DNA from 3 places in the Pantoea sp. SGAir0215 genome. Region 2 is predicted to be linked to each of the others. Evidence: predicted binding sites of a transcription regulator. Region 2 holds the regulator's gene; each other region holds the start of a gene.
The links. The regulator PurR, encoded in region 2, represses purine synthesis genes. The targets are predictions, from matches to a motif close to CANGCAAACGTTTGCNTG.
Positions count from the first base shown of each region.

Region 1: C1N64_RS15235 (NCS2 family permease) is a predicted target of PurR. The motif match lies at 3,741-3,758, and genes of this name have one in related genera.
Region 3: purH (bifunctional phosphoribosylaminoimidazolecarboxamide formyltransferase/IMP cyclohydrolase) is a predicted target of PurR. The motif match lies at 4,252-4,269, and genes of this name have one in related genera.

Region 1 covers NZ_CP028031.1:3,253,222-3,263,867, forward strand. The annotation lists gene C1N64_RS15225 (AMP nucleosidase) at 1-1,053, shown strand, start outside; gene C1N64_RS15230 (hypothetical protein) at 1,131-1,775, opposite strand; gene C1N64_RS15235 (NCS2 family permease) at 2,172-3,470, opposite strand; gene C1N64_RS15240 (response regulator) at 3,908-4,651, shown strand; gene C1N64_RS15245 (carbohydrate kinase family protein) at 4,588-5,640, opposite strand; gene C1N64_RS15250 (ketose 1,6-bisphosphate aldolase) at 5,641-6,501, opposite strand; gene C1N64_RS15255 (D-lyxose/D-mannose isomerase) at 6,501-7,193, opposite strand; gene C1N64_RS15260 (ABC transporter substrate-binding protein) at 7,241-8,179, opposite strand; gene C1N64_RS15265 (ABC transporter permease subunit) at 8,251-9,231, opposite strand; gene C1N64_RS15270 (sugar ABC transporter ATP-binding protein) at 9,242-10,646, opposite strand, start outside.
Region 2 covers NZ_CP028031.1:2,510,383-2,521,028, forward strand. The annotation lists gene punR (DNA-binding transcriptional activator PunR) at 1-328, shown strand, start outside; gene purR (HTH-type transcriptional repressor PurR) at 325-1,350, opposite strand; gene C1N64_RS11795 (cytochrome bd-I oxidase subunit CydH) at 1,633-1,722, shown strand; gene C1N64_RS11800 (C40 family peptidase) at 2,001-2,819, opposite strand; gene C1N64_RS11805 (Grx4 family monothiol glutaredoxin) at 3,184-3,519, shown strand; gene rnt (ribonuclease T) at 3,558-4,229, opposite strand; gene gloA (lactoylglutathione lyase) at 4,352-4,759, opposite strand; gene C1N64_RS11820 (alkene reductase) at 4,873-5,970, opposite strand; gene C1N64_RS11825 (TetR/AcrR family transcriptional regulator) at 6,016-6,618, opposite strand; gene C1N64_RS11830 (DUF1289 domain-containing protein) at 6,743-7,033, shown strand; gene C1N64_RS11835 (aldo/keto reductase) at 7,099-7,995, shown strand; gene sodC (superoxide dismutase family protein) at 8,078-8,596, shown strand; gene C1N64_RS11845 (hypothetical protein) at 8,739-9,206, shown strand; gene C1N64_RS11850 (FUSC family protein) at 9,207-10,646, opposite strand, start outside.
Region 3 covers NZ_CP028031.1:839,657-850,302, forward strand. The annotation lists gene hupA (nucleoid-associated protein HU-alpha) at 176-448, shown strand; gene C1N64_RS04055 (DUF1481 domain-containing protein) at 516-1,178, shown strand; gene purD (phosphoribosylamine--glycine ligase) at 1,217-2,497, opposite strand; gene purH (bifunctional phosphoribosylaminoimidazolecarboxamide formyltransferase/IMP cyclohydrolase) at 2,514-4,103, opposite strand; rRNA gene C1N64_RS04070 (16S ribosomal RNA) at 4,737-6,278, shown strand; tRNA gene C1N64_RS04075 (tRNA-Glu) at 6,371-6,445, shown strand; rRNA gene C1N64_RS04080 (23S ribosomal RNA) at 6,797-9,702, shown strand; rRNA gene rrf (5S ribosomal RNA) at 9,806-9,921, shown strand; gene C1N64_RS04090 (YdgH/BhsA/McbA-like domain containing protein) at 10,492-10,646, opposite strand, start outside.

The sequences.
Region 1 (10,646 bases), 740 kb from region 2:
GACCGGACCATGAGCGCCGGCATAGCCCGTCATTTTCCCACGACTGAACTCTCGCAGATTGGGGATGAAACGGCAGATGGCTTGTTTCATGCTGACGCCACCTTTCCCCTTTCCCACTTTGATGCGCTGCGCACCGACTTTTCGCTGGCACGCCTGCGCCACTATACCGGCACGGCTGTGGAGTATTTTCAGCCGTTCGTGTTGTTTACCAACTACACGCGTTATGTGGATGAATTCGTCCGCTGGGCCATCGAACAGGTACGCGATCCGTCAACCCCGTTTGACAGCCTGGTGTGCGCCGGAGATGTCATCCTGACGGCTGACACGGAAAACAATGACGCGATGCTGTCCGATCTGGCCTGGAAAAAACATCAGATGCCTGCCTGGCATCTGACGTCACCGCATCGTCGCGGCATCACGCTGATCAATATCGGTGTGGGTCCTTCTAATGCCAAAACCATCTGCGATCACCTTGCCGTCATTCGCCCTCATGCCTGGCTGATGATAGGTCACTGCGGCGGTCTGCGCGAAAGTCAGCGTATTGGGGATTACGTGCTGGCCCATGCGTATTTGCGTGACGATCATGTACTGGACAGCGTGCTGCCACCGGATATCCCGATTCCCAGCATCGCCGAAGTTCAGCGTGCCCTCTACGATGCCACCAAATCGGTCAGCGGTATGCCCGGCGAAGAAGTCAAAGAGCGCCTGCGCACCGGTACTGTTGTCACCACCGATGACCGTAACTGGGAGCTACGTTACTCGGCTTCGGCCCTGCGCTTTAATCTCAGCCGCGCCGTGGCGGTGGATATGGAAAGTGCCACCATTGCCGCCCAGGGTTACCGCTTCCGGGTGCCTTATGGCACGTTACTCTGTGTTTCCGATAAACCGTTACACGGCGAAATTAAGCTGCCCGGTCAGGCGAATCGCTTTTACGACGGCGCCATCTCTGAACACCTGCAGATTGGGATTCAGGCGGTAGAGCTGTTACGGGCTGAGGGTGACAAGTTACATTCGCGTAAACTGCGAACGTTTAACGAACCCCCGTTCCGTTAAAGAGTAAAATCAAAGACGGTATTAAGGGTGAGTCTCTTTCACATTAATGCCGTCATCCCTTCTCCGTTTCTGCTGAATCAGGCTGCGTTCAGTACGGCAGTATTTATAAACCAGGCAAACACAGCCAGAATAGCCGGGACCATAAATGTCCAGATAAGGCGATTATTCAGGCTTTCAAATCGCGCATCCAGCTTATCGAATTGCTCATCCACCTTGTCGAATCGCTGATCCACCTTGTCGAAGCGACGATCCATTCCGTCGAGTCGTTTATCAATGCCATCAAGGCGATAGTCGATTCCGTCTAGCCGCTTGTCCACACCCTCGAACCGACAGCCAAGTCCGTCCAGCCGCTTATCTGTCCCATCAAATCGGCTGTCAGTATCATCAAATTTCGCTATGACAACCGAGAAGGTGGCGTCAATGCTGTTAAACCGGTTAGTAACGTCGACTAATACCTTATTGATTTCAAAAATTTTGCTGTCAATACGATCCTGCCTGTTCTCAATACCGGCAAACTGACTCGCGACGTGTCCTACATTTTCTTCCAGGCCAGTGAATCGCTGAAGCATTTCAACGTGAAACAGCGTTTGCTCTGAGCGCAGTATTTCAAGATCAGTTTTTGTCGCAAATGCCGTCGCGCGCCCACTGAACAGCGCCAGATCAATTTTCATCTGATGGCTGTCTTGCTCCAGTCGCTCAAAGCGCTTTTCAAAATTTTCCATTGTTTTGCCTCCCGTCCCGCAATGACGGTCGATTACGTTTGGCTTTCGGCGATCCCGTTTTATACAAAGGTTGCCCATTATCGGTCCCTGACAGGCGGATTACATGCATCCGTTAACGTTATTCACGACCTGCTTCGACGTTATTGAAGCAAAGTCCCGCACAATAAACATTACCTGATTGAATAAGAACGCAAAATAAAACCAGCGTGCCGCCTTATTCAGAAGGTGTTGTCGGAGAGTAAGAGGTGAAAGGCGTGAAGAAAAGGCAGTTCATATTCATTTTGGAAGAGAATGCACAACGATTGAAAAAGCTGAGGCAGCCTGGTGATGCATCGACGCGAAATATAACGCTAAAATCGTTACAGCATATTAAATATGCTGTAACGGTGAAGTTAATTATGCACTCAACCAGCCGAGCTTAATGACAAACAGCAGGGAAAGAATAATCAGCGCCGCATTAATTTCTTTCGTCCGTCCACTCAGCAGTTTCACCACGGTCCAGGTGATAAAGCCGAAAGCGATACCGTTTGCAATGGAATACGTTAATGGCATGGTCAGGGCCGTCACCGTAACAGGAGCCGCAGTAGTAATGTCTTTCCAGTCGATCTCGGCCAGGCCTGAGGTCATCAGCACAGCTACAAAGAGCAGTGCGGGTGCCGTGGCGTAAACCGGCACGCTGGAAGCCAGGGGTGAAAAGAACAGCGCCAGTAAAAACAGCACCGCCACCACCACAGCCGTTAATCCGGTACGGCCACCGGCGCTGACGCCTGCAGCCGATTCGACATAGCTGGTGGTCGTGGACGTTCCCAGCAGAGAACCAAACAGCGCCGCCGCACTGTCCGCCACAAGCGCGCGCCCCATTTTAGGCACGTTGCCCTCTTCGTCAGCCAGCCCGGCACGTTTGGTCACGCCCAGCAGCGTTCCCGTGTTATCAAACACGTCGACGAACAGGAACGCAAAAATCACGCTAATCAAACCCACGTTAAACGCACCCGCGATATCCAGATGCATAAACGTCGGGGCGATGGACGGCGGGGCAGAAAATACGCCGCCAAACGGCGTCAGGCCAATTCCCATGGAGATAAAGGTAATGATCAGAATGCCAATCAAAACCGCGCCCGTCACACGGCGCGCCTCCAGCACGACGATGATGATAAAACCTAACATCGCCATCAGTGGTCCAGGCTTGGTCAAATCACCAATTCCTACCAGCGTGGCCGGATTGTCGACGACGATTCCCGCCCCTTCCAGCGCGATAATCGCCAGGAACAGACCAATACCGGCGGCAATCCCCGCACGCAACGGCAACGGAATGCTTTTGATAATCCATTCGCGAATTTTAAAGATTGATAACGCAAAGAAGATAACCGCAGACAGGAATACCGCGCCCAGCGCAATCTGCCAGGTGTAGCCCATGTGCAGCACAACGGTATACGTGAAGAAGGCATTCAGGCCCATTCCCGGTGCCAGGGCGATAGGATAGTTGGCAATCAGTCCCATCAACACAGAACCAATTGCTGCCGCCAGACAGGTCGCGACGAAGACCGCACCTTTGTCCATGCCGGTCGCCCCTAAAATACTGGGGTTAACGAACAGGATATAAGCCATTGCCAGAAAGGTCGTGATCCCGGCGATGATTTCGGTGCGAACCGTTGTGTTGTGCGCTTTTAATTTAAATAGTTTTTCTAACATCATTATCTCTCGATGATAGAGACGTCACTCAGGTACGTGCTCTCTTGCCAAAGTTATTATCATGCTGTTTGTGGTAATGCCGACGGCTGGCCCGCGCCGTTGCAGGCCTGCTAAAAACCGGGGTTGCTTTCCTTTGTCATGTGAGCAATTGCTAAGGCTTAAGCAATTGCTGTGCCAGTCCGACACGCAATCGATTACCTGAATAAGCGCAAACGAGCCTTAAGAGAATTCTGAACCGAATCAGGGCGCGATTATGGTGCATTGCCCCCTAAATGCGCAAACGTTTTCCTTTCAATGCCGAAAAGGCGGAAAAAGGGTGCTGACGCACGCTTCAACACTTTGTGAGGCGACGCTGGTCACGTTTCAGCCGCATTAACCTGCAGGCAAAAGGGGAATGTGTAAACTCGAAATTAACTCTTTAGTAACATTGAGGTCACACAATGAAGCCAGCAGTTCTGGTGGTGGATGATGATCCTGCGGTCTGCGATCTGTTGCAGGACGCGCTCAGTGAACATGCTTTACGGGTTTATCGTTGTCATCAGGGTAAAGAGGCGCTGGCGATGGTCAGTGCTCACCCGGACATCGCGCTGGTAATGTTGGATATGATGTTGCCTGATACCAATGGATTGCTGGTGCTCCAGCAGTTGCAGCGTCAACGGCCTGATATCCTCGTAATCATGCTGACCGGCATGGGTTCGGAATCGGAGATGGTCGTGGGTCTGGAGATGGGCGCGGACGACTATATTGCTAAACCGTTCAATCCCCGCGTGGTCGTGGCCCGCGCACGCGCCGCCCTCAGACGTAGCGGACGTGCCGCAACCAGTGATGACGCGCAGTCAGGCTGGCGCTTCAATGGCTGGGTGCTTGATGAAGCACGCTGCCAGTTACTCAATCCTCAACGCGAAACGGTTCCTCTGACGCAGGGGGAATATACTTTGTTACGCGCCATGGTACGGCATGCACGCAAGGTCCTGACGCGCGATCAGTTATTAGAACTGACCCACAGCGAGACGATGGATGTCTTTGACCGCACGATCGATGTGCTGATCATGCGGTTACGCCGTAAAATTGAAGCCAATCCGCATCAGCCCGGCCTGATCCGCACTATCCGCGGGCTGGGCTATGTTTTTTCTGCCGATGTGGTCAAACCTGAAGGGCTGGGACTTTCCACACAAACCGCCTGAGCCATCCATTCACGCATGTCGCGCAAGGGGCGAATGCCGTCTGTCGCATTGGCGGCACGCAGATTAAAACAGGCGCAGGTATGGGCCAGTTTCAGCGTCGAGACCATATCCTCGCCTTCATGGCTGGCAAACAGCACGCCCGCACAAAACGCATCACCCGCTCCGACGCTGCCCACAATGGCGTCGGGTGCCAGCTGCCAGGCGGGCTGCCAGACACCTTCGCCGTCCGCTTCACGTCCCCATGCGCCCTCGGGCGCATGAATGACAACACGCTGACGCACGCCCTGCTCCGCCAGCCACTGCGCGGCACGGGCAAAAGCGGCGGGCGGCTGAATGCCGCGGCCATCACGTAACAGCACGCCTGATAACGCCTGCGCTTCCAGTTCATTAATCACCAGATAATCCAGCCAGCGTAAGGCGGGCAGCACCTGAGGGCGGTAATCGCCCGCGCGGGAAGCCAGATCCAGGGACGTGAAATAGCCCCGCTGCTGCATGTGTGCCAGCAACCGGGCGCTGCGGGTACCAAATTCGCTGTCCACGCCGTCCAGCGTTTCCAGTAGCAGCAAATACCCCAGATGAAAGATGCGCTGTGCGTCATCGACGGCGGCGAAGTGCGGTCTGTCCAGTAAGCTGTTGGCGCCGGGTGAAAAGAAAAAAGTCCGTTGTCCGTCCGGGGTCGTCATCACCTGGGTCATCGCTGTAGGCTTGTCGTCGGTGCGCTGCACTAACCGGTAGTCAATCTGCGCCGCTTTCATCATAGCCAGCAGAAAATCGCCATCGGCGTCATTGCCGAGCAGGCCAATCGCCGCCAGCGGCAGTGCGCACTGCATGCGTGACAGCGTGAGCAGGACATTGAGCGGCGCGCCACCTGCGGCCTTTTCGCTGTGCTGTATTTCGGTCAGCCAGCCCTGTTCCGGCCAGTGGCTGATGCGATGCACATAATCCACCAGCATGACACCTGCGGCCAGAATGCCGCTTCGCGTTGCCATTTACGCCTGGCCTGTGCTGCCGAAAATGTTCATCTGCTGCATAACGGTTTCACAAATCGCCTTTTCCACCGCCATTAGTAACTCTGCGAACTCATCATAACGGGTATTGCGCGAGGCCAGGCTGCGTTCCACCGCGTCAAGGGCCGCCTGAGACATGCCGGTATAAAAGTTAATTTTGTGAATACCGAGTGAGATTGCCCGACGGAAATCCGCGTCGCTGATGCCCGACCCGCCGTGCAGCACCAGCGGTACACCGGTTTGCTGACGAATCGCCGCCAGCCGGTCAAAATCCAGTTTGGGTTCCCCTTTGTATTTGCCGTGCGCATTACCAATGGCGACCGCCAGCGTATCAATGCCGGTTTCGCGCACAAATTCAGCGGCCAGTCGCGGATCGGTAAATTTCTCGCTGTCCGCTTCCCCAAACAGTGCGCCGCCTTCATCACCCCCGACTGCGCCCAGCTCTGCCTCAACGGAAACGCCGACGGCATGTGCGGCGCGAACCACTTCCCGCGTCTGGCGAATGTTCTCTTCATAGCTCAGGGTCGAACCATCAAACATCACCGAGGTGAACCCGAGACGAATCGCCTGCATCACCGCCTCAAAGTGCAAGCCATGATCCAGGTTCAGCACCACCGGAACAGTATGCTTCGCGGCTTCAAAACGGATCGCCTCAGCGATCTGATCGAGCGTGACGTACTTAAAATGCACTTCGGCAATGTTGATAATAAACGGCGAGCGCTGTCGCTCTGCCGCATCAAACAGCGCACGCAGGAAATGGCTGTCCAGGACATTAAACGCGCCCAGCGCATAACCCTGTTGCTGGGCATGCGCCAGCCCCTGTGCCAGAGAAATCAAAGCCATCATTCACTCCTCAAGGTGAGCCAGCGGGAATAGTCGTTACAAAGCAGCCTCTGGGGTTCCTCATCCTCGTCAAGGTCGTTGAAACGCGCCAGCGGCGTCAGGAAGACGTTGTCGTTGTCATCATCGTTGGGCATGGAGACTTCCCCCACCAGCACGTCACCAAAGCCGTTTTCGCCCCAGAAGCTGTGCCAGACGCCCGCGACGAGCGTGACACTTTCACCAGGGGAAAGCCTGATCTGCGAACCCGCCGCATGGGTTTGCCGGATGCCGTCCAGGGAAACCGTCACCGGCGTGGCGGCTTTGTCATGGCCTTCACGGTTATACAGCTCGACAATCAGGTTGCCGCCGCCGCGATTAATAATGTCTTCCATCTTGCGCGGATGGTAATGCATCGGCGTTACCTGCCCTTCACGCACGTGCATCACTTTTTCTGCATAAGGTTTGTGCCAGGGCGTTCCGTGCGGCGAGCCGTTGCGGAGTGTGAATAACGTCAGGCCGGTTTGCAGAAAATCGTCGCCACCAAAACTGGTCAGATCCCAGCCCAGGCGTAAGGCAACGATTTCAGTGATGTCCTCCTGTTGCTGACGCCACTGCCGGAGACCGTAATCGGCCCAGGACGGCAGTGGGACGTCCTGACGGGTGAAAAAGTCTCGCGTATATTGCAAATGTCTGTTCACGTCGGCGCGTTTCATCTTCCGCTCTCCCGTTAAGGCGGCACCCTGCGATGCCGCCTGCTGGTTTATTTCACGGTCCAGCCTTTGTAGCTGCCGACATTATTACGGTCGATCAGCTTCACCGGGATCAGCACGGGTTTATCCGGTGCGGGTTTTCCCTGCAGGATGTCGTAACCGATTTCGACGGCTTTCGCGGCCATCACCTGAGGATCCTGAGCGGGCGTGGCGGCAAAGAGCGAGTTCTTACGCTTCAGCGCTTCTTCGCCGTCCGGTGAGCCGTCCACTCCGACAATGAAGAACTCGTTACGCTGTGCCTGTTTCGCCGCTAAATCCGCGCCAATTGCGGTTGGATCGTTAATCGCGAACACGGCATCGATTTTCGGGTTGGCCGACAGCAGGCCGGTCATCACTTCCAGGCCGCCTTCACGGCTGCCTTTGGCGTTCTGATTAGAAGAAAGCAGTTTGATGTCAGGATGGCGTTTCAGCGCCGTCATACAGCCTTCCACGCGGTTTTGCACCGCCGAGACCGGCGGCCCGTTGATAATGACGACGTTGCCTTTGTCTTTCAGACGGTCAGCGATATATTTACAGGCCATTTCACCGGCCTGAGTGTTATCCGAGGTGATCGTCGCGTTGGCACCGTCGGCGGCGACGTCGACAGCCACCACCACAATACCGGCATCCCGTGCGCGTTTCACTGCGGGCGCGATCCCTTTTGAGTCCGCGGCATTCAGGATAATCATGTCGACTTTAGCGGCGATGAAGTTATCTATCTGCCCTACCTGCTGTCCGAGATCGTAGCCACTCGACACCAGCGTCACCTTGACGTTATCGCCAGCCAGCTGGCGCGCCTTCATCTCTGCGCCCTTGGTGATTTGCACGAAGAACGGGTTAGCCAGATCGCCCACCGTCACGCCAATCGATTTCAGTTCTTTTGCCTGAGCCATACCGGCGCTGAGCAGCGTTGCCGCCAGCAACCCGGTTACAATCGGATTAAAACGCATAGATCTTCTCCTGCTGTTATTTATCGGCCAACTGCTGAATGGCGCGTTGTGTACTCTCTGCATAGGGGACATCAGCCCACATGATGACGCGTGCGATATTTGTCGATCAGCACGGCGATGATGATCACGGCACCTTTAATCACCAGCTGCCAGAAATAAGAAACGCCCATCAATGTCATGCCGTTGTTCAGCGTGGCAATAATCAGTGCGCCAATCAGCGTGCCGGTAATGGTGCCGATTCCCCCCACAAAACTGGTGCCACCCAGAATGACCGCCGCAATGGCATCCAGCTCGTAACCCATGCCCAGATTGCCGTTGGCGCTGTAGAGACGTGAAGCGCTCATCAGTCCGCCCAGGCCGGACAGTAAGCCGCTCATCCCGTAAACGAACAGCAGTACCAGCCCGACTTTGATCCCGGTCAGACGGGCTGCCTGGATATTGCCGCCTACGGCGTAGATGTGAACGCCCAGCGTGGTGCGGCGCAGGATGAACCAGCTAAGCGCAATCACCGCGAACGCAATAACAATCAGCCACGGTACCGGCCCCAGATAGCCATTGCCTATCCACTCGAAATTGATATCGGCGTTGATGACCGTGGTGCCGTTCGCCAGCAGATAGGCGGCTCCGCGCAGTGCGGTATAGGTGCCCAGCGTCACGATAAACGGCGGAAGCCCGGCCCAGGCCACCAGAATGCCGTTAAACAGGCCCATCGCCAGCCCGGCTCCCAGCGCCATCGGAATCGTGAGCGAGGCCAGCATCGGATCCAGCGAAGTGAGCAACGCCACCACCGCCGTCGTGCCCAGCATTGAGCCGACAGATAAATCGATACCGCCGGTAAGAATGACAAACGTCATGCCTGCGGCCAGTACAATGTTGATGGACGCCTGGCGCGTAATATTCAGTAAATTGGCTTCGGTAAAGAAATTGGGTGTGACAACGCCGAAGACCGCCACGATTAAAATCAAAATGGGTAAAATGCCGACGGTCTGCATGATGTCGCCCATCAGGGCTCGTCTGACCGTGGGTGGATGAATCCGTGCCGTTTGTGTCATGGTTTTATCCTCATACTTCAAGCGGTGATGCGCTATACGCACCGGTTGCCAGCGTCATGATGTTTTCCTGACCGATCTCGTTACCTGCCAGTTCCCCTGCGATAGTGCCTTCATGCATCACATAAACCCGGTCACTCATGCCGACCACTTCCGGTAATTCACTGGAGATCATCAGAATGGCCACGCCCTGCCGCGCCATATCCTGCATCATGCGGTAAATCTCGCTTTTGGCCCCGACGTCCACGCCGCGCGTCGGCTCATCCAGGATGAGAATGCGCGGACCAATGGCAATCCAGCGGGAAATCAGCAGCTTCTGTTGGTTGCCACCGGACAGGCCTCCTGCCCGCACCAGCGCGTGGGGAACCCGGATATTGAGCGCGGCAATCGCCTCGCTGGCGATCTTTCTGGCTTGACGGCGGTTCAGCATGCCGTACTGCGCATCCCGTTCCAGCGTGGCCATCACGATGTTTTCCTGTGCAGCCATTTCGAGGAATAATCCCTGCTCTTTGCGGTTCTCGGTCAGAAAGCCAATGCCGTGCGCAATCGCTTCTCTTGGGGAGTGAATCTCTACCTTCTGGCCGTCCACCCAGATTTCACCCTGCTGAAGCCGGTGCACGCCAAAAATCAGCTGGGCCAGTTCGCTGCGTCCCGCACCAACCAGGCCGGCCATGCCGACAATTTCGCCTGCCCGTACGTTAAGGCTACAGGGCTGTACCTTGCCGCCATCGGACAGATTGTGCAGAGCCAGACGCACCTCGCCGCGAGGAATGGTGCGGTCTTTATTGAACAGATCGCTGAGTGGGCGTCCCACCATCATGCGCACCAGCTCGCTGGCGTTAAGGTTGTCGCGCGTCAGACTGCCGACGTACTGCCCGTCGCGCAGTACGCTGACGCGATCCGACAGCTCATACACTTCCGCCATGCGATGACTGATGTAGATAATCGCCATTCCCTGGCTGCGCAGCCGTTTGATCAGGGCAAAGAGTTGTTCAGTTTCGCGGCTGGATAAGGCGGCGGTGGGCTCATCCATCACCAGAATACGGCTGTTGCGATGCAGGGCGCGCGCAATCTCCACCTGTTGCTGCTCGGCAATGCTCAGCCTGCTGACTTTGTCCGTTGCGCTGAACTGCGCGCCTAAGTGGTTAATAACCTGCTGCGCTTCACGGGCCATCTGGTGACGCCTGACCATGCCAGCACGGGTGATTTCGCTTCCCAGAAAGATGTTTTCTGCCACGGTGAGATTCGGAGCAAGGTTGATTTCCTGATAGATCAGCGTAATCCCGGCCGCTAATGCCGCTTTCGGTCCTTTAAGCGGATACGGCTCACCGTTGATCAACACCTCGCCGCTGGTGGCCGTATAGGCCCCCGCCAGAATCTTCATCAGGGTGCTTTTGCCCGCGCCATTTTCCCCCATC
Region 2 (10,646 bases):
TTCACTGGTGCTGGAAGATACGTCGCGCGCGTTACCGCGTCGTATGACCTGGGCGCTGGATAACCAACGCCGGCTGGTGGTCCCGGACTGGCAAACCGGTCTGGACTGTGTGCGCGCCGGTTTGTGTGTCGCGATGATACCGGGCCATTTAGCGCGGCCCTTACTGGACAGCGGCGAGATGGCAGAGCTGAACTTACCGCAGGCGTTTCCGGAAAGTCCCTGCTGCGTCAGCTGGGCGGAAGATCGCGCATCACCGGCGCTGGGGTGGTTACTCCAGTACCTGGGCGATGCGCAAACGCTAAATCAGGAGTGGTTGAGCGAGGATTAACGGCGATAATCGCGATAAGGACCATAGCCCACCGAGCGTCGCTCAATAAGCGTCGGGTGGACTTCAATCGTCTGCGACTCTTCCCGCTTACTGGTGATGCGATCTAACAACATCTCCAGCGCCTTCTCACCCAACTGGGCTTTAGGTTGATGCACCGTGGTCAGTGCCGGAGTGAAATAGCGCGCATTGCGCACATTGTCGTAACCAATGACGGAGATATCCTGCGGCACGCGCAGGCCCATTTCGTCGGCCGCGCAGATTGCGCCCATCGCCATGATGTCGCCCCCACAGAATACGGCGCTTGGGCGCTGCTTCTGTGACAGAATCTGCTGCATGGCCTGATAGCCAGATTCGGGTTCAAAGTCACCCTGCACAATCCATTCGGCACGTGGCTGAATACCCGCTTCTTCCAGCGCCTTAAGGAAACCGGCATGGCGACCGCCTCCCGTGTTACGCTCCATCTGGCCGGGAATGGCACCAATATCGCGATGACCACGCTCAATCAAATAACGTCCTGCCAGATAACCGCCCTGGAAAGCATTGTCCAGTACGGTATCGGTAAAGTCGGCACGGGATTCGCCCCAGTCCATCACCACCATCGGAATATTGCGGTTCGCTTCCAGCATTTGCAGCAGATCATCCGGATACTCTGAACACATCACCAGAAGCCCGTCAACGCGCTTTTGCGCCATCATCGACAGATAGGCGCGCTGTTTTTGCAGGTCATTATGTGCGTTGCCCAAAATCAGGGTATAGCCTTTATCGAAGCAGTGATTCTCAATGGCTTCGATAATTTCAGCAAAGTAGGGCGCTTCACTGGACGTGGCGAGCAGGCCCAGCGTTTTGGTGTGATTCACCTTCAGGCTACGCGCGACTGCGCTGGGAGAATAATGCAGTTCCCGAATCGCTTCCCACACCGCTTCGCAGGTATTTTCTGCGACAAAGCGCGTTTTATTGATGACGTGTGAGACGGTCGTGGTGGACACGCCCGCACGCTTCGCCACATCTTTAATTGTTGCCATGTAAATCGAACTCCCGGGCCTATCTAAATTATTGATAAGCATATTGTTAAACGTTTGCGTCAGCGGACGGTTATTTCTGCGAAAAACATCGCTTTTCTGTCCGGTATTGAGTCATCAGGGCAGGAAATAACGTCTGAAAAGGGCGCGGACGCAACCGATATTGCGCGCTGTTGCGCAACAAAGGGGGGATTCTAACAAGGCTGTGCGGATAAAACGAGATTTTTACCCACGCGTATGTGAAAATGCTTTCACCTTACAAACGTCAGGGTTAAAGGAGAGGGGATGAGTACCGATTTGAAACTGTCATTAATGACGACGGCAGCCGCACTGTTAATGATCATCGCGTTTAGCTTCACCGCTATTCTGCACTAGTCGCATTCGTTTGCAGCGAGGCTATACTGGCTGACTGGCTGACTGGCTGACTGGCTGACTGGCTGACTGGCTGACTGGCTGACTGGCTGACTGGCTGACTGGCTGACTGACTCGCTGACTGCGCGTCCAGCCTTGCCGGTGATACGTCCTGTCTGTCAGACCGTATCACCGGCAGGTGCGGCATTTTCGCCCGCAACACCCGGCTGCACAATCGGGGTGAGGTGGGCAATAAAAAAGCCGGGAAGTTGCCTTTCCCGGCTTTTTTGTATGAAGGACGTTTAGCGAACGGTCTTTGGCGTCATAACGCGACGCGCACCAATATAATGGCGCTGCCAGTAATCTTCGCTCAACGCACTGATTTGAATATCTTTACCGGTACGCGGTGACTGAATGAATTTACCGTTGCCCAGGTAAACCCCGACATGATCTGCGGTTCCACGCCCGTTGATGCGGAAGAAAACCAGATCGCCTTTTTCAAGGGATTCGCGGTTGACCGGTGCTGCATCCCGCAGATGGTACATTTCGTTAGCGGTACGGGGGATCTTAAACTTCACGACGTCTTTGTAGGCGTACCATACGAGGCCACTGCAATCAAAACCCGTATGGGGCGATTTGCCTCCCCACTGATAACGCTTGCCAAGTTGCCCCATCAGTTTTGCCATCGCCGTTTCACGCGCTTTCTGGTAACGCTGGCGATGCGCTTTACTCATTTTAATGGTGCCGGTTTCGGTATTGTCTGCCGTTAACGCCTTCGCAGCACGTTGATGACCATACCGTTTTTTGCTGGCGGTATTGGCGGCGACTTTTTTGCTCAGCGTCTTGTGCGAGGCAGTCGTTTTAGCGAGCGTTTTGTGCGTGGTGGTGTGGGAGGTCGTTTTGCTGGTTTTCGTGGTCTTACTGACTTTCTGAACAGCGGAGGTGCGACTTTTTTTAGATGAGGCTTTAACCGCGCGTCGTTTGCGCCGATCATCGTCGCGCGCACTTTTTTTCTCTACCTTATGCAAGCTGGCCTTAACCGTCGCATGCGGGGATGCAGCAGCGATGTTAAAGAAGAGTTGCGCAAAAGCCAGAATAAGAAGCGTAATGATTGAACGCATAGTCCGTTTACTGGTTAAGCTGTCAGATCAAACAGGTCTCTGACAAAGTTAAGAAAAATCTGATCACCGATCAGCGCCGAAGTCATTCTAGTCCAGTTTTTTTTAAAAGAGTAAGTCCTTTTTTTATTAATTGATGGCCTGGATAAAAATCAGGCATAAATCAGGAATTTCAGTCTCTTATAGCAGCAAATTCATTGCAAATTATGAATACATTCATAGTCTTTGTCACAGTTTCCTGCGAATGCCTGACCAGCCTACTTAGCAAACATGGCGATTTAACGTCGGACGAGCCAAAATCTCGTTTTCAGTCCTGGCGTGAAGTCGCTACAATAAAGAAACACGAAGTGACGAATTAAGGAAGGCAATAATGAGTACTGTAGAAAAAATTCAGCGCCAGATCGCAGAAAACCCGATCCTGCTGTACATGAAAGGTTCGCCGAAACTGCCAAGCTGCGGTTTCTCTGCGCAGGCGGTCCAGGCGTTGTCTGCCTGTGGTGAGCGCTTTGCTTACGTGGATATTCTGCAGAACCCGGATATTCGCGCAGAGCTGCCAAAATACGCCAACTGGCCCACGTTCCCGCAGTTATGGGTTGATGGCGAACTGGTCGGCGGCTGCGACATTATTGTTGAAATGTTCCAGCGCGGCGAGTTGCAGCCGTTAATCAAAGAAACCGCTGAGAAGTTTAAAGAAGCGGAATAACTGAAAAAGGCCGACCTCGTCGGCCTTTTTTACGCGCGTTACTCGGTTGTTTCTCCACCCGTCGCCGACGCTTCCGTTACAGCTAACGGCCAGCCTCCCAGCCGTTTCCAGCGGTTAACCAGCTCGCAAAATAAGGTCGCCGTTTGCTGTGTATCATAGAGCGCGGAGTGCGCCTGACTGCTGTCGAACGCCATTCCTGCGGCTTTGCAGGCTTTCGCCAACACGGTCTGGCCCAGCACCAGTCCGCTCAGCGCGGCCGTGTCGAAGGTCGCAAAGGGATGAAAGGGATTGCGTTTCAGGCCCGCACGTTCCGCCGCCGCATTCATAAAGTTCAGATCAAACGTGGCGTTGTGAGCGACCATGATGGCGCGGTTGCATCCGGTCTCTTTGATGCCTTTTCGCACCATTTTAAAAATGGCATGCAGGGCCTCATATTCGCTGACTGCGCCGCGCAAAGGATTCGTGGGATCGATGCCCGTAAACGCCAGCGCTTCCGGGTGCAGGAGCGAACCGACAAAGGGTTCCACATGAAAATGCAGCGTCTCGTCGTGATGAAGCCAACCCTCATCATCCATTTTCAGGGTGATGGCAGCGACTTCCAGCAGCGCATCGGTTTGCGCATTAAAGCCCGCCGTTTCAACATCGATCACGACAGGATAAAAACCACGAAAGCGTTGATTGAGTGCGTTGGGGGAAGACGATTCAGACATCAGGATCTCATTGCAGAAAAAGGGCAGCGCGTAGTATGCCAAAAAAGCGCACTCTCTGCAGCAGATGTGGGCGAGGGAAGTAAGAATCAGCCTGCAGGAGGCAGGCTGATGGGCGGTAACGGTTAGTTACCGAGGCCGTGACCGGCATGTTTGTTTTCGATCAGCTCGATCTTGTAACCGTCAGGATCTTCAACGAAGGCGATGATGGTGGAGCCGCCTTTCACCGGGCCCGCTTCACGGGTCACGTTGCCGCCGTCGTTACGGATACGTTCACAGGTCGCCGCGACATCATCAACGCCCAGCGCAATGTGGCCATAAGCATTCCCCAGGTCGTAGCTGTCTACGCCCCAGTTATAGGTCAGTTCAATCACCGCGCCTTCGCTCTCTTCGGTGTAGCCGACGAACGCAAGTGTATATTTATATTCAGCATTTTCGCTTTGACGCAGCAGGCGCATGCCCAGCACACGGGTGTAAAAATCGATTGAGCGTTGTAAATCGCCAACGCGCAGCATGGTATGAAGTAAACGCATAGTTTCCTCTTTAAAAAAACGTCATCCCCGGATGACATAAATACGCAGTATAGCGACGATCATCGCCAAACAATAACCGCAGCCGTGACACCTTCTCACGGCTGCCTGCTGTTTTACAGCGCAGGATAATCAGTATAGCCCTCTGCGCCACCGCCGTAGAACGATTCCGGACGTTGTGGGTTAAGCGGAGCATCTTTTTGTAAACGCTGTGCCAGATCCGGGTTGGCGATGTAGTCACGACCAAACGCAACGGCATCGATCAGGCCACGGCTGATCAGGTCATCGGCTTTTTCGACGGTGTAGGCGCCGGCACCAATGATGACGCCCGGGAAGGTATCCCGCACTTTCTGGCGGAACGCATCGCTGTAAGGCGTGCCGCCAGCCCAGTCCGGTTCGGACATGTGCAGATAAGCGATGTTGCGTTTCGCCAGCTCAGCGATAAACCACAGCGCATCTTCTTCTTCGTTCGGACCGTTATCCAGGTTCTGGAAACTGCCAACAGGCGACACGCGAATACCTACGCGGTCTGCGGACCAGTTAGCAATGGCGGCATCGACAACCTCCAGCGCAAAACGGCCACGGTTTTCCACGCTGCCGCCGTAGGCATCGGTACGATGGTTAGACGACGGCGACAGGAACTGATGCATCAGATAACCATGAGCAGAGTGCAGTTCCAGCAGGTCGAAATCAGCTTCACGCGCATTGGCGGCTGCCTGACCAAAATCCGCCACAATCTGCTGGATTTCACTGACGCTCAGCTCGCGCGGCATCGAGGTATCTTCGCGATACACGCTGCCGTCTTCAGCACGCAATGAGGTGCGGGTGCCTGCCGGAATGGCGGACGGTGCAACCGGTGCCTTACCTTCAGGCTGAACGCTGTTATGTGAAATGCGGCCGGTGTGCCAAAGCTGGACTGCGCTGTGGCCGCCTGCCTGATGAATGCCCTCATTGATAACTTTCCACGCGGCAATTTGTTCCTGCGTGTGCAGGCCTGGCGCGCCCGCATAACCTTTCGCCTGGAAGGAGACCTGAGTCGCTTCAGTGATAATTAACCCCGCACCCGCACGTTGGCGATAGTATTCGGCCATCAACGGCGTCGGGATATCGCCCGGTTCGATGCTACGTAAACGTGTCAGTGGGGCCATAAAGACACGATGAGGAACGGTAATTGCGCCCACTTTTAACGGACGAAACAACTGAGTACTCGCCATAACAACTCCTTTTAAGTAGACCGGTCGTCTACAAATGGTGGTTTTTTAAACCAGCGGTTTTGTTAGCCACTGTTCGATGGTAATTAAGGCCAGCCGCATAGGCTGTGCATTACGGGATAGCTTGCTCTGTAAACTCGCACCCAGCCAGAGAACATACAGCAGTTCAGCCAGCTGCCCCGGAGGCGAGGGCAGAGATAAATCCTCTTCGTGCTGTGCCTGCGTCAGCGCCTTAACATAGGCGGCGATAACGTGGCTGGCTCCCTGCTGCAAGGCTATGCGCATAGGCTCTGACAGGTCGCAGACTTCGGCTGATAATTTTACGCTCAGGCAGCCCACAATATTGCCCTGCCGTTCAAACAGATCGAGCGCATGGCGAAAATGGGCCAGTAATCGCTCACCCGCCGATCCCGCAGGCTGGAAGAGCTGCTGCTCAAGGTTCTGCAGGTAACGGACGAAGTACCGCTCAAGCAACGCCACGCCAAAAGCTTCTTTAGAGGGAAAATAGTAATAAAACGATCCCTTAGGGATCTGCGCCTGGTTCAGTAGCTGGCTCAGGCCCATGCCGGTAAAGCCCCGTTGCAGACAAAGCGATTCGCCTGTCGTCAGCAGGTGTTCCCGGGTTTCATTACGTTGCGGCATCTTATTCATGGGGTTCATCCTGGTAGACCAATCGGTCTAATGCAAACTTTTATCGCGCGCCAGGCACGCAGTGTTAAATTGAAGGCGATATAGAGTGAATAAATTGTTCAAGTTATGATTATTTCTTGCACAAATGCCGGACTCTGGCTTCAATAGACGTATCACCGTTTCAGTAGAGGCCGTTGTGGCAGAGCAGCTTGAGTTTTTTCCGGTACCCAGTCCCTGCCGGCGTATTTGCGAAACCGATTCACGTGGCTACTGCAAAGGCTGCCTGCGTAGCCGTGAGGAACGTTTTAACTGGCTGCAATACAGCGACAGTCAAAAGCGTGAGGTGCTCCGTCTCTGCCACCAGCGCCGTTTGCGCCTGTTACGTCAGCAGCACAAAGAAGAACCACAGGAACCGCAACAACCCACCTTATTCTGACCGCATGGTGATTTCCGTTATACTCCCTGATACACATCCAGCCTCAAGGCCACAGGGAGAACACCATGCTACAACCGCAAGCCATCGCGCCACAGGGCCCCGACTTTTCACCGCTGATTATGGGCTATTGGCGTTTGATGGAATGGGGCATGACACCACAGCAGCTGGTGGGGTTTATTGAGCACCATCTTTCACTGGGCATTTCGACGGTCGATCATGCCGACATTTATGGTGATTACCGCTGTGAGGCCGCATTTGGTGAGGCGCTCAGACAGGCCCCGGGATTACGTGATCGGCTGCAGATCGTCACCAAGTGCGGTATCGCGACCCGCGCAAAACCTGAACACCAGATTGGCCATTACATTACGGAAAAAGCGCATATTGTGGCCAGTGCCGAACGCTCGCTGGGACATTTCAATACCGATCGCCTTGATCTGCTGTTGATTCATCGCCCCGACCCGCTCATGGCGGCCGATGAGGTTGCCGAAGCCTTTCTGCACCTGCATCAGGCAGGCAAAGTGTTGCATTTTGGCGTGTCCAATTTTACCCCCTCGCAGTTTGCCCTGCTGCAGTCTCGTTTGCCGTTTAGCCTCGTGACCAACCAGCTTGAGATCTCACCCGTTCAGCAACATGTTCTGCTTGATGGATCGCTGGATCACTGCCAGCAGCAGCGTTTGCGCCCAATGGCCTGGTCGTGCCTGGGGGGCGGACGTCTGTTCAGCGATCCGCATTTTCAGCCGCTGCGCGACGAGCTGGAAGCCATTCGTCAGGAGATCGGGGCATCAAGCCTTGAGCAGGTCGTCTATGCCTGGGTGATGCGTCTGCCGAGTAAACCCTTGCCCATCATCGGGTCAGGCAAAACCCATCGCATTACAGAAGCGGCAGGGGCGGCCGGGCTGACGCTCAGTCGGCAGCAGTGGTTCCGCATCCGCAAAGCCGCACTGGGCTATGACGTGCCCTGAGCGTAAACATTCGTCAATTTGCGGCAATCTTTGCGCTACGGGGCCAGGCTTAAGCTGAACCCCAGAGCAAAAAGGAGCCACAATGAAAGTGAACGCAATTGCGATAGCGACGCTGTTAGCCTGCGGTGCCGCGCAGGCGGCCAGCGAACAGGTGACAATTCATGCCGTTTCGGCGCAGGGAATCGGCAATGCCATCGGCACGGTAAATATTGAAGAGACGCAATACGGTTTGCAACTGACGCCCATGCTGGAAGGACTGAAGCCGGGCATTCACGGTTTTCATGTCCATGCGAAAGGCAGCTGTGAACCCGGCGAATCGGAAGGAAAAAGGGTGGCCGCGGGGGCGGCAGGGGGGCATCTTGATCCGGCGAACACCGGCAAGCACCTGGGGCCCTATGCTGAGGGCCATTTAGGCGACCTGCCTGCGCTCTATGTCGATGCGCAGGGTAAAGCCACCTATCCGGTGCTGGCACCGCGCATTAAAACGCTGAGCGAGGTGAAAGGCAAAGCGTTGATGGTGCATGTGGGCGGGGATAACCATGCGGATCACCCACAACCTTTGGGCGGTGGCGGGGCACGGTTTGCCTGCGGTGTTATCTGACGCTGTGTGTCGCTGATGGCGGCAGATTTTGCCGCCATCACGGCTTTTCGCTTGTTGACAATTTGTTGTAGCAACATCGTCTTATTCCCCCCTATGATACTGATTCCCGTTACAAAGCCTGACAAACTGAGGAGCAGTGCAAATGAAATGGAAGGGCGCCTGGCTACTGTGTCTGTTGCTGGCAGGATGCGATAAACCCAATGATACGCAACTGATCACAGAAACAGGACGTGAACTGCAGCGCACCATTGATACCAGTTCAGCACGCCTTCGCTGCGAAGAGATTGCGAAGGGCCGTGAACGGCTCAGTCGGGATGTGCGGCAAAAGCTTGAAGCGCAGCATTGCCAGAATGTTCTGCGCAGCGCCACGGAAACCAATTTCACGGATACCACCATTTACCGGCATAACACGACAATGATTTGTGGTGGCATCCTGGGCAAAAGTTTTACGGGGTCGATGATTTACCGGCGTTTTATCTATTCACCCGACGAAAAAGCCCTGGTGATTGAGCCTGTTTCCGAAGCCGATAAAACCCGGTTCGAAGGGCAAAAAACCGTTCAGCAACTTCAGGATGATTTTAACCGGCAGCACCAGCAGTATTGCCAGTAATCAGTCGGGAATCGCCTGTTTCAGCTGCGCCAGTGAACAGCGCAACCGCCACAGCAGGCCGGCCAGGGTGCTGGCGTCGGCACTGTTGACACTAAGCGCCTCTTCTGTGAGGCCCTGAAGCGCGTCCAGCGCGGTGTCCAGGTGGCGATGCTGCACACCGTGTAAGCTCATAATATTCTGCAGATTGTGCAATGCTTCGCTCCGGTACTGGTTCAGTAGCGTTGTGTCTGTTTGCCAGTCACGCAGTTGCCAGACGAGATGGGAACAGTTAAGCAGAACGACGCCCCAACGCAGTAGCCAGACGCGCGCCGTTTCATCTTTACTGTTACTGAGTTGACCAATTTTATGATAAATCAGCGATTCAAAACGGTTCTGATCCCGATGGGGATGCTGACGAAGCTGATCCAGAAACGCCAGCCTCAACGCCTGGATATGACGACGGCTGCGGCGTGAATCGGAGCTGGGCCGCAGGATCTGGAAAGCCAGCCAGGCCAGCAGCACACCGCAGACTTTCGCTATGTTATCGTTCACGAACCCCTGATAATCCCAGTCGGGCGGATTGGTGACGGCCAGAAACGACCCCAGAAAAACAATAAACTGGCCCCACATCGCCGCCCGCTGTTTTTGCTGTACCCGGAACAGTTGTAGCGTCAGCAGCAGCGGAAACAGGATGGCCAGCAGTTGCCACAGCTGATTAAACTGCACCATCACACCAAATTTAAACAGCACGCTAAAAGCAAACAGCCAGAGCAACGTTTTCAGTAACAGCGTAATGCTGCCTGTGGGCGAAGGGGCCGACGCGTAAAGGACACAGGCAATCGCCGTAAACGTCAGGGCCGAGGCACCCGAGGTCCATTGTGTCGCGATCCAGAATGCGCAGCCTGCCACGATGATGCTGAATGTTCGTAGCGCACTCCAGCCGGCTTCGGCGCTGTCACTTTCGCTGGCCAGCGCAGACACTGCGGGCGGCTGAAAGCGGGTATCGGCATCAGCCTGTTCCAGCTGCCTTATCCAGCGCAACACATTGAGGTACATCCAGCAGAAGTAGCGCAGCCGCTGACAAAACGCCCGTTGCCGGTAATCACCATCGCTGGCAGGGGTGATGCTGCGTAACAAGGCTGCCAGCCGGTACTTATCACAGTCCGGTTTTGCCAGCTCCTGCGTAATGCGTGTTAAAGCCTGATACAGCGCTTCCGGCGCGTCTGGCCAGTTCAGCAGCATGCGCCGCAGGCTGGACAGGACGCTGGTCAGACGAAGCTGCTGATGCAGGATATAGTTCAGGACGTTATTTTGGCGACGAAAGCGGTAATGGCTCCAGAATGCCTGGATACGCAATAAATTCATGGTCAGGATCTGGCCAATCACCGCTTCGTGAGCGTGACGGATCTCGTCGTTCCGGGTGTCCTGCAAGAGCAGCGTGGCGTGATCCAGCAGACGCGT
Region 3 (10,646 bases), 1.7 Mb from region 2:
GACTTCAGGCCTTAATTAGCGCGCCTGGAGGCTTCACATCAGCCCCCTGTCTGGTCTACATTTGGGGGGCTGAAAATTGTGGCTATCGGTGCGTGCAGGCTGAAGAGTGCCCGAAGTTGGCTTTTCCCTCGCACTCGTTGCTTAGCAAGCGATAAATACACTTTAAGGATAACTTATGAACAAGACTCAACTGATTGATGTGATCGCAGAAAAAGCTGACCTGTCTAAAACCCAGGCCAAGGCAGCGCTGGAATCTACTCTGGCTGCAATCACTGAGTCTCTGAAAGAGGGTGATGCTGTACAACTGGTTGGTTTTGGTACTTTTAAAGTGAACCACCGCGCTGAGCGTACCGGTCGTAACCCACAGACTGGCAAAGAAATCAAAATCGCTGCGGCAAACGTACCTGCATTCGTGTCTGGTAAAGCTCTGAAAGACGCCGTCAAGTAAGACGTCGCATAGCGGTAAAGTTTTAAACAGGGGCGATTTCGCCCCTTTTGTTTAAGGGCCAGCCACCATGACTACGCTGCTTCAGCGCTTTTCCGCCCTGCTTCTCTCCTCACTGATTATCGGGTGCAGTTCCACCCCCGACATTCCCGCCTTTTCCGCCAGTGGTTATCTGGCCGACCGTGGCAGTGTGCGTATCTGGCGTAAGAATACGGATCATCAGTCTGTGCATATTCGTACGCTGTACAACCCGTTTAACAGCGAAAAAAGCGAAACGACAGACTACCGCTGGCTGGGCGATCATCTGGTCAGCGTTGAGCGTCAGGTGAAAGGCGCGCCTCCCGACGATGTCACCCTGCGATTTGACCAGAATGGCAGTCTTAACTTTATGCAGCGCCAGCTTGCTACTCAACGTGAAGCGGTCAGCCCTGATACGGTGGAACTTTATAAGTTTGACGCGCAACGTATGCGGGACGTCAGCGATGCGCTCTTAAGCGGTCGGGTGTTTCTGAAGCAGGGGCACTGGGCAGGGGGCAATGTCGTGGAGACCTGTGACGGCCAAAAGGTGACGCCAGCGTTTGACAGTGAGGCATGGCAGACGCTCACGCATTACCGCCGTCATTCCGCTGGTCCCTTGATGGTTTCATGGCTGGAAGCGCCAGAAGGCGTTCAACTGTTGCGGGTCAGCCACAAAGACGAATGTGCAGATGAGCCCAAAGAGGCGGATTTCTGAGACATGAAAAAGGGGCACAACGTGTGCCCCTGTCATCGTTACTGGCGACCAATGGCGCGATAGCCGATATCGCGGCGGCAGAAACTGCCTTGCCAGGAAATCGGCTGAGCAAGCGCATAAGCGCGCTTCTGCGCAGCGGCAACGTCATCGCCTAACGCGGTGACGCACAACACACGTCCACCGTTAGTCAGTACGCGGTCGCCTTCCAGACGTGTACCGGCATGGAAAACTTTGCCGTCAGCCGCTTCTTCCTGCGGCAAACCGTGAATCAGTTCGCCGTTCGCGTAGGGGCCAGGGTAGCCACCTGCCGCCAGCACCACACCCAGCGAAGGGCGGGGATCCCATTGTGAGTCTTTTTGATCGAGCTTGCCTTCACAGGCAGCCAGACAGAGATCCACCAGATCCGATTGCAGGCGCAGCATAATGGGCTGCGTTTCCGGATCGCCGAAACGGCAGTTGAATTCGATCACTTTTGGCTGACCGGTCTTATCGATCATCAGCCCGGCATATAAGAAGCCTGTGTAGACATTCCCTTCTGCTGCCATGCCACGTACGGTTGGCCAGATGACCTGGTCCATGACGCGCTGGTGGATTTCATCCGTCACCACTGGTGCAGGAGAGTAAGCGCCCATACCGCCGGTGTTTGGCCCTGTATCCCCCTCGCCGACGCGTTTGTGATCCTGACTGGTGGCCATCGGCAGGACATTCTCGCCATCGACCATCACGATAAAACTGGCTTCTTCACCGTCCAGGAACTCTTCGATCACAATACGGTGCCCGGCGTCACCAAAGGCGTTGCCCGCCAGCATATCCTGCACCGCGTTTTCGGCTTCCTGCAACGTCATGGCCACAATGACACCTTTACCGGCAGCCAGGCCATCGGCTTTGATGACAATGGGCGCCCCTTTTTCACGCAGGTAGGCCAGCGCAGGGGCGACCTCGGTGAAATTATGGTATTCGGCAGTGGGGATGTTGTGACGTGCAAGGAAGTCTTTCGTGAACGCTTTCGAACCTTCCAGCTGTGCGGCAGCCTGAGTCGGACCAAAGATTTTTAAGCCGGCGGCACGGAATGCATCCACCACGCCAATCACCAGCGGCGCTTCGGGTCCAACGATAGTGAGATCGATCTGTTCACGTTGCGCAAAGGCAAGTAATGCCGGGATATCTGTTGGGGAAATATCGACGTTCTGTAAAGCCGGTTCCAGCGCCGTACCTGCATTACCAGGGGCGACAAAAACGGCCGTTGCCAGCGGCGACTGGGCGGCTTTCCAGGCCAGGGCATGTTCACGTCCGCCGTTACCGATGATTAAAATTTTCATAAAACGCTCCACAGAATTAATGACGGAAGTGACGCATATCAGTAAAGATCATGGCAATACCGTGTTCATCGGCAGCTGCAATCACTTCGTCGTCGCGGATAGAGCCGCCTGGCTGAATTACACAGCTCACGCCCACGGCTGCAGCGGCATCAATACCATCACGGAATGGGAAGAACGCATCGGAAGCCATCGCAGAACCTTTAACTTCGAGACCTTCATCACCCGCTTTGATGCCCGCAATTTTGGCAGAATAGACGCGGCTCATCTGGCCCGCACCTATGCCAATAGTCATGTTGTCGCGTGCATAGACAATGGCGTTGGACTTAACGAATTTAGCCACTTTCCAGCAGAACAGAGCATCACGCAGTTCCTGTTCAGAAGGCTGACGCTTGCTGACGACACGCAACTGGCTGGCATCGACCATCCCGAGATCGCGATCCTGAACCAGCAGACCACCATTCACCCGTTTGAAATCCAGCGCGGCGACACGGCCCTGCCATTCACCACATACCAGTACACGAACGTTTTGTTTCGCCGCCGTGATTTTCAGGGCCGCTTCGGTCGCCGAAGGGGCGATGATCACTTCAACAAACTGCCGGCTGATAATGGCCTGTGCGGTCGCCTCGTCCAGTTCACGGTTAAACGCAATAATACCGCCAAATGCAGAGGTAGGATCGGTCTGGTAAGCGCGCTCGTAAGCCGCCAGAATGGACTCGCCGACGGCCACGCCGCAAGGATTAGCATGCTTTACAATGACGCAGGCGGGCTCAGCGAATTCTTTTACGCACTCCAGTGCTGCATCGGTATCCGCAATGTTGTTATAAGACAGTGCTTTGCCCTGCACCTGCTCGGCGGTAGCGACAGAGGCCTCCTGTACATTTTCTTCTATATAGAAGGCGGCATCCTGATGGCTGTTCTCGCCATAACGCATATCCTGCTTTTTAACGAAGTTAAGATTGAGGGTACGTGGGAAGCGTCCTGCCGGCTGCTCAGTTTCACCATGGTAGGCGGGAACCATGCTACCGAAGTAGTTGGCAATCATGCTGTCGTACGCAGCGGTGTGTTCAAACGCTTTGATCGCCAGGTCAAAACGGGTTTCCAGCGTCAGTGAGTTTTGGTTAGCGTCCAGCTCGGCGATGATGGCCGGGTAGTCGCTGCTCTTTACCACAATCGCCACATCTTTGTGGTTCTTGGCCGCCGAGCGCACCATGGTTGGGCCACCAATATCAATGTTCTCTACGGCATCTTCCAGTGAGCAGTCTGGTTTCGCGACGGTTTGTGCAAAGGGATAAAGGTTAACGACCACCATATCGATAGGGTTGATAGCGTGCTGCGCCATTACCGCATCATCTTGTCCGCGACGTCCCAGAATGCCGCCATGGACCTTCGGGTGCAGCGTTTTAACGCGTCCATCCATCATTTCCGGGAAACCGGTGTAGTCAGACACTTCGATGACGGGGAGCCCTGCCTCTGCCAGCAGACGTGCGGTGCCGCCTGTAGAGAGCAGCTCAACACCACGTTGGGAGAGTGCCTGAGCAAATTCGAGGATGCCGGCTTTATCAGAAACACTGAGCAGGGCGCGGCGTAAAGGACGAGGTTGTTGCATGGTGGTTTTATCCCTTGGCTTTGATTCGCGTAAATAAGAGCGTTACATCAAGTTTGCGAGCTTTCTTTCTCTTTATAGAAAAGTGAAAACGCGAAAACTTCAGGTAACGCCCCGAAAAGGGGCATCCATAGCGTTGCGGGGGCATTGTAGCGAAAACGTTTGCGTGATGCTCGTCTAAATTTGTACGTAACAGGAATGTGGATAACTTTGTGTGTAACTGCGTATAAGGCGGGCTTTTGCTGTGGAATGCAGCGAACAGTCATTTTTATTGAATTTAGCCCTTGTCAGCCCGCGAGAACTCCCTATAATGCGCCTCCATCGACACGGCACAACGGCTTACGGAATGCGGTGTTGAGAGGGTCAGGCAACTGAGCCGCCGGAGAAAAACTTCTGAAAAAGAGGTTGACTCTGAAGGAGGAAAGCGTAATATACGCCACCTCGCAACAGACGGTTAACCCGCTGGTTGCACTGCTCTTTAACAATTTATCAGACAATCTGTGTGGGCACTCGCAGGATTGATATCCGCGTCTCCGGACGCAAAAAAATATCAAGTCTTAAGAGTGAACACGTATTGAAATTCATTACGACGTTTTCCTTGAGCATCGCTGCACTGGTTGCAGCAAATCAAACTTTAAATTGAAGAGTTTGATCATGGCTCAGATTGAACGCTGGCGGCAGGCCTAACACATGCAAGTCGGACGGTAGCACAGAGGAGCTTGCTCCTCGGGTGACGAGTGGCGGACGGGTGAGTAATGTCTGGGAAACTGCCCGATGGAGGGGGATAACTACTGGAAACGGTAGCTAATACCGCATAACGTCGCAAGACCAAAGTGGGGGACCTTCGGGCCTCACACCATCGGATGTGCCCAGATGGGATTAGCTTGTAGGCGGGGTAACGGCCCACCTAGGCGACGATCCCTAGCTGGTCTGAGAGGATGACCAGCCACACTGGAACTGAGACACGGTCCAGACTCCTACGGGAGGCAGCAGTGGGGAATATTGCACAATGGGCGCAAGCCTGATGCAGCCATGCCGCGTGTATGAAGAAGGCCTTCGGGTTGTAAAGTACTTTCAGCGGGGAGGAAGGTGTTGAGGTTAATAACCTCAGCAATTGACGTTACCCGCAGAAGAAGCACCGGCTAACTCCGTGCCAGCAGCCGCGGTAATACGGAGGGTGCAAGCGTTAATCGGAATTACTGGGCGTAAAGCGCACGCAGGCGGTCTGTTAAGTCAGATGTGAAATCCCCGGGCTTAACCTGGGAACTGCATTTGAAACTGGCAGGCTTGAGTCTCGTAGAGGGGGGTAGAATTCCAGGTGTAGCGGTGAAATGCGTAGAGATCTGGAGGAATACCGGTGGCGAAGGCGGCCCCCTGGACGAAGACTGACGCTCAGGTGCGAAAGCGTGGGGAGCAAACAGGATTAGATACCCTGGTAGTCCACGCCGTAAACGATGTCGACTTGGAGGTTGTTCCCTTGAGGAGTGGCTTCCGGAGCTAACGCGTTAAGTCGACCGCCTGGGGAGTACGGCCGCAAGGTTAAAACTCAAATGAATTGACGGGGGCCCGCACAAGCGGTGGAGCATGTGGTTTAATTCGATGCAACGCGAAGAACCTTACCTACTCTTGACATCCAGCGAACTTTCCAGAGATGGATTGGTGCCTTCGGGAACGCTGAGACAGGTGCTGCATGGCTGTCGTCAGCTCGTGTTGTGAAATGTTGGGTTAAGTCCCGCAACGAGCGCAACCCTTATCCTTTGTTGCCAGCGATTCGGTCGGGAACTCAAAGGAGACTGCCGGTGATAAACCGGAGGAAGGTGGGGATGACGTCAAGTCATCATGGCCCTTACGAGTAGGGCTACACACGTGCTACAATGGCGCATACAAAGAGAAGCGACCTCGCGAGAGCAAGCGGACCTCATAAAGTGCGTCGTAGTCCGGATCGGAGTCTGCAACTCGACTCCGTGAAGTCGGAATCGCTAGTAATCGTGGATCAGAATGCCACGGTGAATACGTTCCCGGGCCTTGTACACACCGCCCGTCACACCATGGGAGTGGGTTGCAAAAGAAGTAGGTAGCTTAACCTCCGGGAGGGCGCTTACCACTTTGTGATTCATGACTGGGGTGAAGTCGTAACAAGGTAACCGTAGGGGAACCTGCGGTTGGATCACCTCCTTACCTGAAGATACCTTCGTGCGAAGTGCTCACACAGATTGTCTGATAGAAAGCTGAAGAAGCAAGACGGCTGCGAAGCCGAGACACACGTACGTGTCCCCTTCGTCTAGCGGTTAGGACTCCGCCCTTTCACGGCGGCAACAGGGGTTCGAATCCCCTAGGGGACGCCACTTGCTTGGTGACAGGTGAAAGGTGTCTCCACGAAGTATCTCAAAACTGGCCTCAGGGTCACGTTTGAGATATTTGCTCTTTAACAATCCGGAACAAGCTGAAAATTTGAAACGACGCACGTCGTGTTCCTCCGTAATAAGGAACACAGCACGATGCGTTCGGGTCTCTCAAAAGCTTACAGCTTACAAGCAACTGTTATGCAGTAGCGCGCGAGCAGTAAAGAAAGCAAGGCGCGTCGGCGCACAGCCAGCGGAGCGTACTGAAGTACGTGAGCATGGCGAGCACCGCGCAACGATGCATTCTTTACGCGCAGCCGTTACGGTAAACAGATAAACGCCTGTGGGTTGTGAGGTTAAGCGACCAAGCGTACACGGTGGATGCCCTGGCAGTCAGAGGCGATGAAGGGCGTGCTAATCTGCGATAAGCGCCGGTAAGGTGATATGAACCGCTACAACCGGCGATACCCGAATGGGGAAACCCAGTGTGATTCGTCACACTATCATGCAGTGAATACATAGCGGCATGAGGCGAACCGGGGGAACTGAAACATCTAAGTACCCCGAGGAAAAGAAATCAACCGAGATTCCCCCAGTAGCGGCGAGCGAACGGGGAGGAGCCCAGAACCTGCATCAGCTTGTGCATCAGTGGAAGCGTCTGGAAAGTCGCAGGGTACAGGGTGATACTCCCGTACACAAAGGTGCACAGGCTGTGAGTTCGATGAGTAAGGCGGGACACGTGGTATCCTGTCTGAATATGGGGGGACCATCCTCCAAGGCTAAATACTCCTGACTGACCGATAGTGAACCAGTACCGTGAGGGAAAGGCGAAAAGAACCCCGGCGAGGGGAGTGAAACAGAACCTGAAACCGTGTACGTACAAGCAGTGGGAGCACCTTCGTGGTGTGACTGCGTACCTTTTGTATAATGGGTCAGCGACTTATATTCTGTAGCAAGGTTAACCGTATAGGGGAGCCGCAGGGAAACCGAGTCTTAACTGGGCGTTAAGTTGCAGGGTATAGACCCGAAACCCGGTGATCTAGCCATGGGCAGGTTGAAGGTTGGGTAACACTAACTGGAGGACCGAACCGACTAATGTTGAAAAATTAGCGGATGACCTGTGGCTGGGGGTGAAAGGCCAATCAAACCGGGAGATAGCTGGTTCTCCCCGAAAGCTATTTAGGTAGCGCCTCGTGAACTCATCTCCGGGGGTAGAGCACTGTTTCGGCTAGGGGGCCATCCCGGCTTACCAACCCGATGCAAACTGCGAATACCGGAGAATGTTATCACGGGAGACACACGGCGGGTGCTAACGTCCGTCGTGAAGAGGGAAACAACCCAGACCGCCAGCTAAGGTCCCAAAGTCATGGTTAAGTGGGAAACGATGTGGGAAGGCACAGACAGCCAGGATGTTGGCTTAGAAGCAGCCATCATTTAAAGAAAGCGTAATAGCTCACTGGTCGAGTCGGCCTGCGCGGAAGATGTAACGGGGCTAAACCATGCACCGAAGCTGCGGCAGCGACGCGCAAGCGTTGCTGGGTAGGGGAGCGTTCTGTAAGCCGCTGAAGGTGTGCTGTGAGGCATGCTGGAGGTATCAGAAGTGCGAATGCTGACATAAGTAACGATAAACAAGGTGAAAAACCTTGTCGCCGGAAGACCAAGGGTTCCTGTTCAACGTTAATCGGAGCAGGGTGAGTCGACCCCTAAGGCGAGGCCGAAAGGCGTAGTCGATGGGAAACAGGTTAATATTCCTGTACTTGGTGTTACTGCGAAGGGGGGACGGAGAAGGCTATATCGGCCGGGCGACGGTTGTCCCGGTTTAAGCGTGTAGGTGTGTGCGCCAGGCAAATCCGGTGCACTTTACACTGAGGCGTGACGACGAGGCACTACGGTGCTGAAGTGATAAATGCCCTGCTTCCAGGAAAAGCCTCTAAGCATCAGGTAACACGAAATCGTACCCCAAACCGACACAGGTGGTCAGGTAGAGAATACCCAGGCGCTTGAGAGAACTCGGGTGAAGGAACTAGGCAAAATGGTGCCGTAACTTCGGGAGAAGGCACGCTGGCGCGTAGGTGAGGGGACTTGCTCCCGGAGCCGAGGCCAGTCGAAGATACCAGCTGGCTGCAACTGTTTATTAAAAACACAGCACTGTGCAAACACGAAAGTGGACGTATACGGTGTGACGCCTGCCCGGTGCCGGAAGGTTAATTGATGGGGTTATCCGTAAGGAGAAGCTCTTGATCGAAGCCCCGGTAAACGGCGGCCGTAACTATAACGGTCCTAAGGTAGCGAAATTCCTTGTCGGGTAAGTTCCGACCTGCACGAATGGCGTAATGATGGCCAGGCTGTCTCCACCCGAGACTCAGTGAAATTGAAATCGCTGTGAAGATGCAGTGTACCCGCGGCAAGACGGAAAGACCCCGTGAACCTTTACTACAGCTTGACACTGAACACTGAGCCTTGATGTGTAGGATAGGTGGGAGGCTTTGAAGCGTGGACGCCAGTCTGCGTGGAGCCGTCCTTGAAATACCACCCTTTAATGTTTGGTGTTCTAACGTGGGCCCGTGATCCGGGCTGCGGACAGTGTCTGGTGGGTAGTTTGACTGGGGCGGTCTCCTCCCAAAGCGTAACGGAGGAGCACGAAGGTTGGCTAATCCTGGTCGGACATCAGGAGGTTAGTGCAATGGCATAAGCCAGCTTGACTGCGAGAGTGACGGCTCGAGCAGGTGCGAAAGCAGGTCATAGTGATCCGGTGGTTCTGAATGGAAGGGCCATCGCTCAACGGATAAAAGGTACTCCGGGGATAACAGGCTGATACCGCCCAAGAGTTCATATCGACGGCGGTGTTTGGCACCTCGATGTCGGCTCATCACATCCTGGGGCTGAAGTAGGTCCCAAGGGTACGGCTGTTCGCCGTTTAAAGTGGTACGCGAGCTGGGTTTAGAACGTCGTGAGACAGTTCGGTCCCTATCTGCCGTGGGCGCTGGAGAATTGAGGGGGGTTGCTCCTAGTACGAGAGGACCGGAGTGAACGCACCGCTGGTGTCCGGGTTGTCACGCCAGTGGCACTGCCCGGTAGCTAAGTGCGGAAAAGATAAGTGCTGAAAGCATCTAAGCACGAAACTTGCCCCGAGATGAGTTCTCCCTGAGACTTTAAGTCTCCTGAAGGGACGTTGAAGACGACGACGTTGATAGGCCGGGTGTGTAAGCGCAGCGATGCGTTGAGCTTACCGGTACTAATGACCCGTGAGGCTTAACCTTACAACGCCAGAGGCGTTTTGGGTTGAGAGACAGAAGAATTTTCAGCCTTGTTTACCGGATAACGCCGTGCGGCCCGAGGGGGCGGTGCGGCAGACAGAATCTGCCTGGCGGCTGTAGCGCGGTGGTCCCACCTGACCCCATGCCGAACTCAGAAGTGAAACGCCGTAGCGCCGATGGTAGTGTGGGGTCTCCCCATGCGAGAGTAGGGAACTGCCAGGCATCAATCAGGTGAAGAAGCCCCGTACGGAAGTACGGGGCTTTTTTACGTCCGTCGTCCGGGGAGGGCATGGCCTGCCGGACCTCTGCGGGCTTCACAGATCTCTGTTGCTGCCTGACCGGGCGCGCGAAACCATCATGCCGGAACCCTCCGTCGACTGTCAGCCCATTCTCATCCCGTTTATAGCAACGCGATGAAACGATGGCTTATGACGTATTTCCGCCTCCTTTCCTGAATATAAATAATGTCGTGAAACAGGGTAAGCCTGCCATCATCCCGACGTTATGACATCCGATCTCTTTCAATATCAAAACCAGTAAATCAAACGAACGCGTCACCCCTGCCGTGATCCAAGAAACGGTTATGTCTGTGCTTAACGTGACTTTGGGCGCATTCGTTTTACTGGAAGAAAAGATGGGACGTACAGGGGCTAAATACTGGTGATTTAATTACGTGTTAATGCAGGGAAATATACGTCGGCACGGTAAGATATGAATAAAAAAGTTTGAAAAGCCGGTAATTAAAGCGCCGGGAGGCGTTTTAAAACCGGCTTTTTATTTCACTTACTGACATTATTTATATAATTCAGCGGTGACGTGTGCGTAGTTATTCGTGTCAGCACTAATCACTTTAAAATGCTCGCCCTGCTGTTTAGCCTGTCTGGCGATTTTAGAAACCGCGCCATCCAGCGTTAACGAGGTGGCAGAGACCGTTTCTGCGGCGAAAC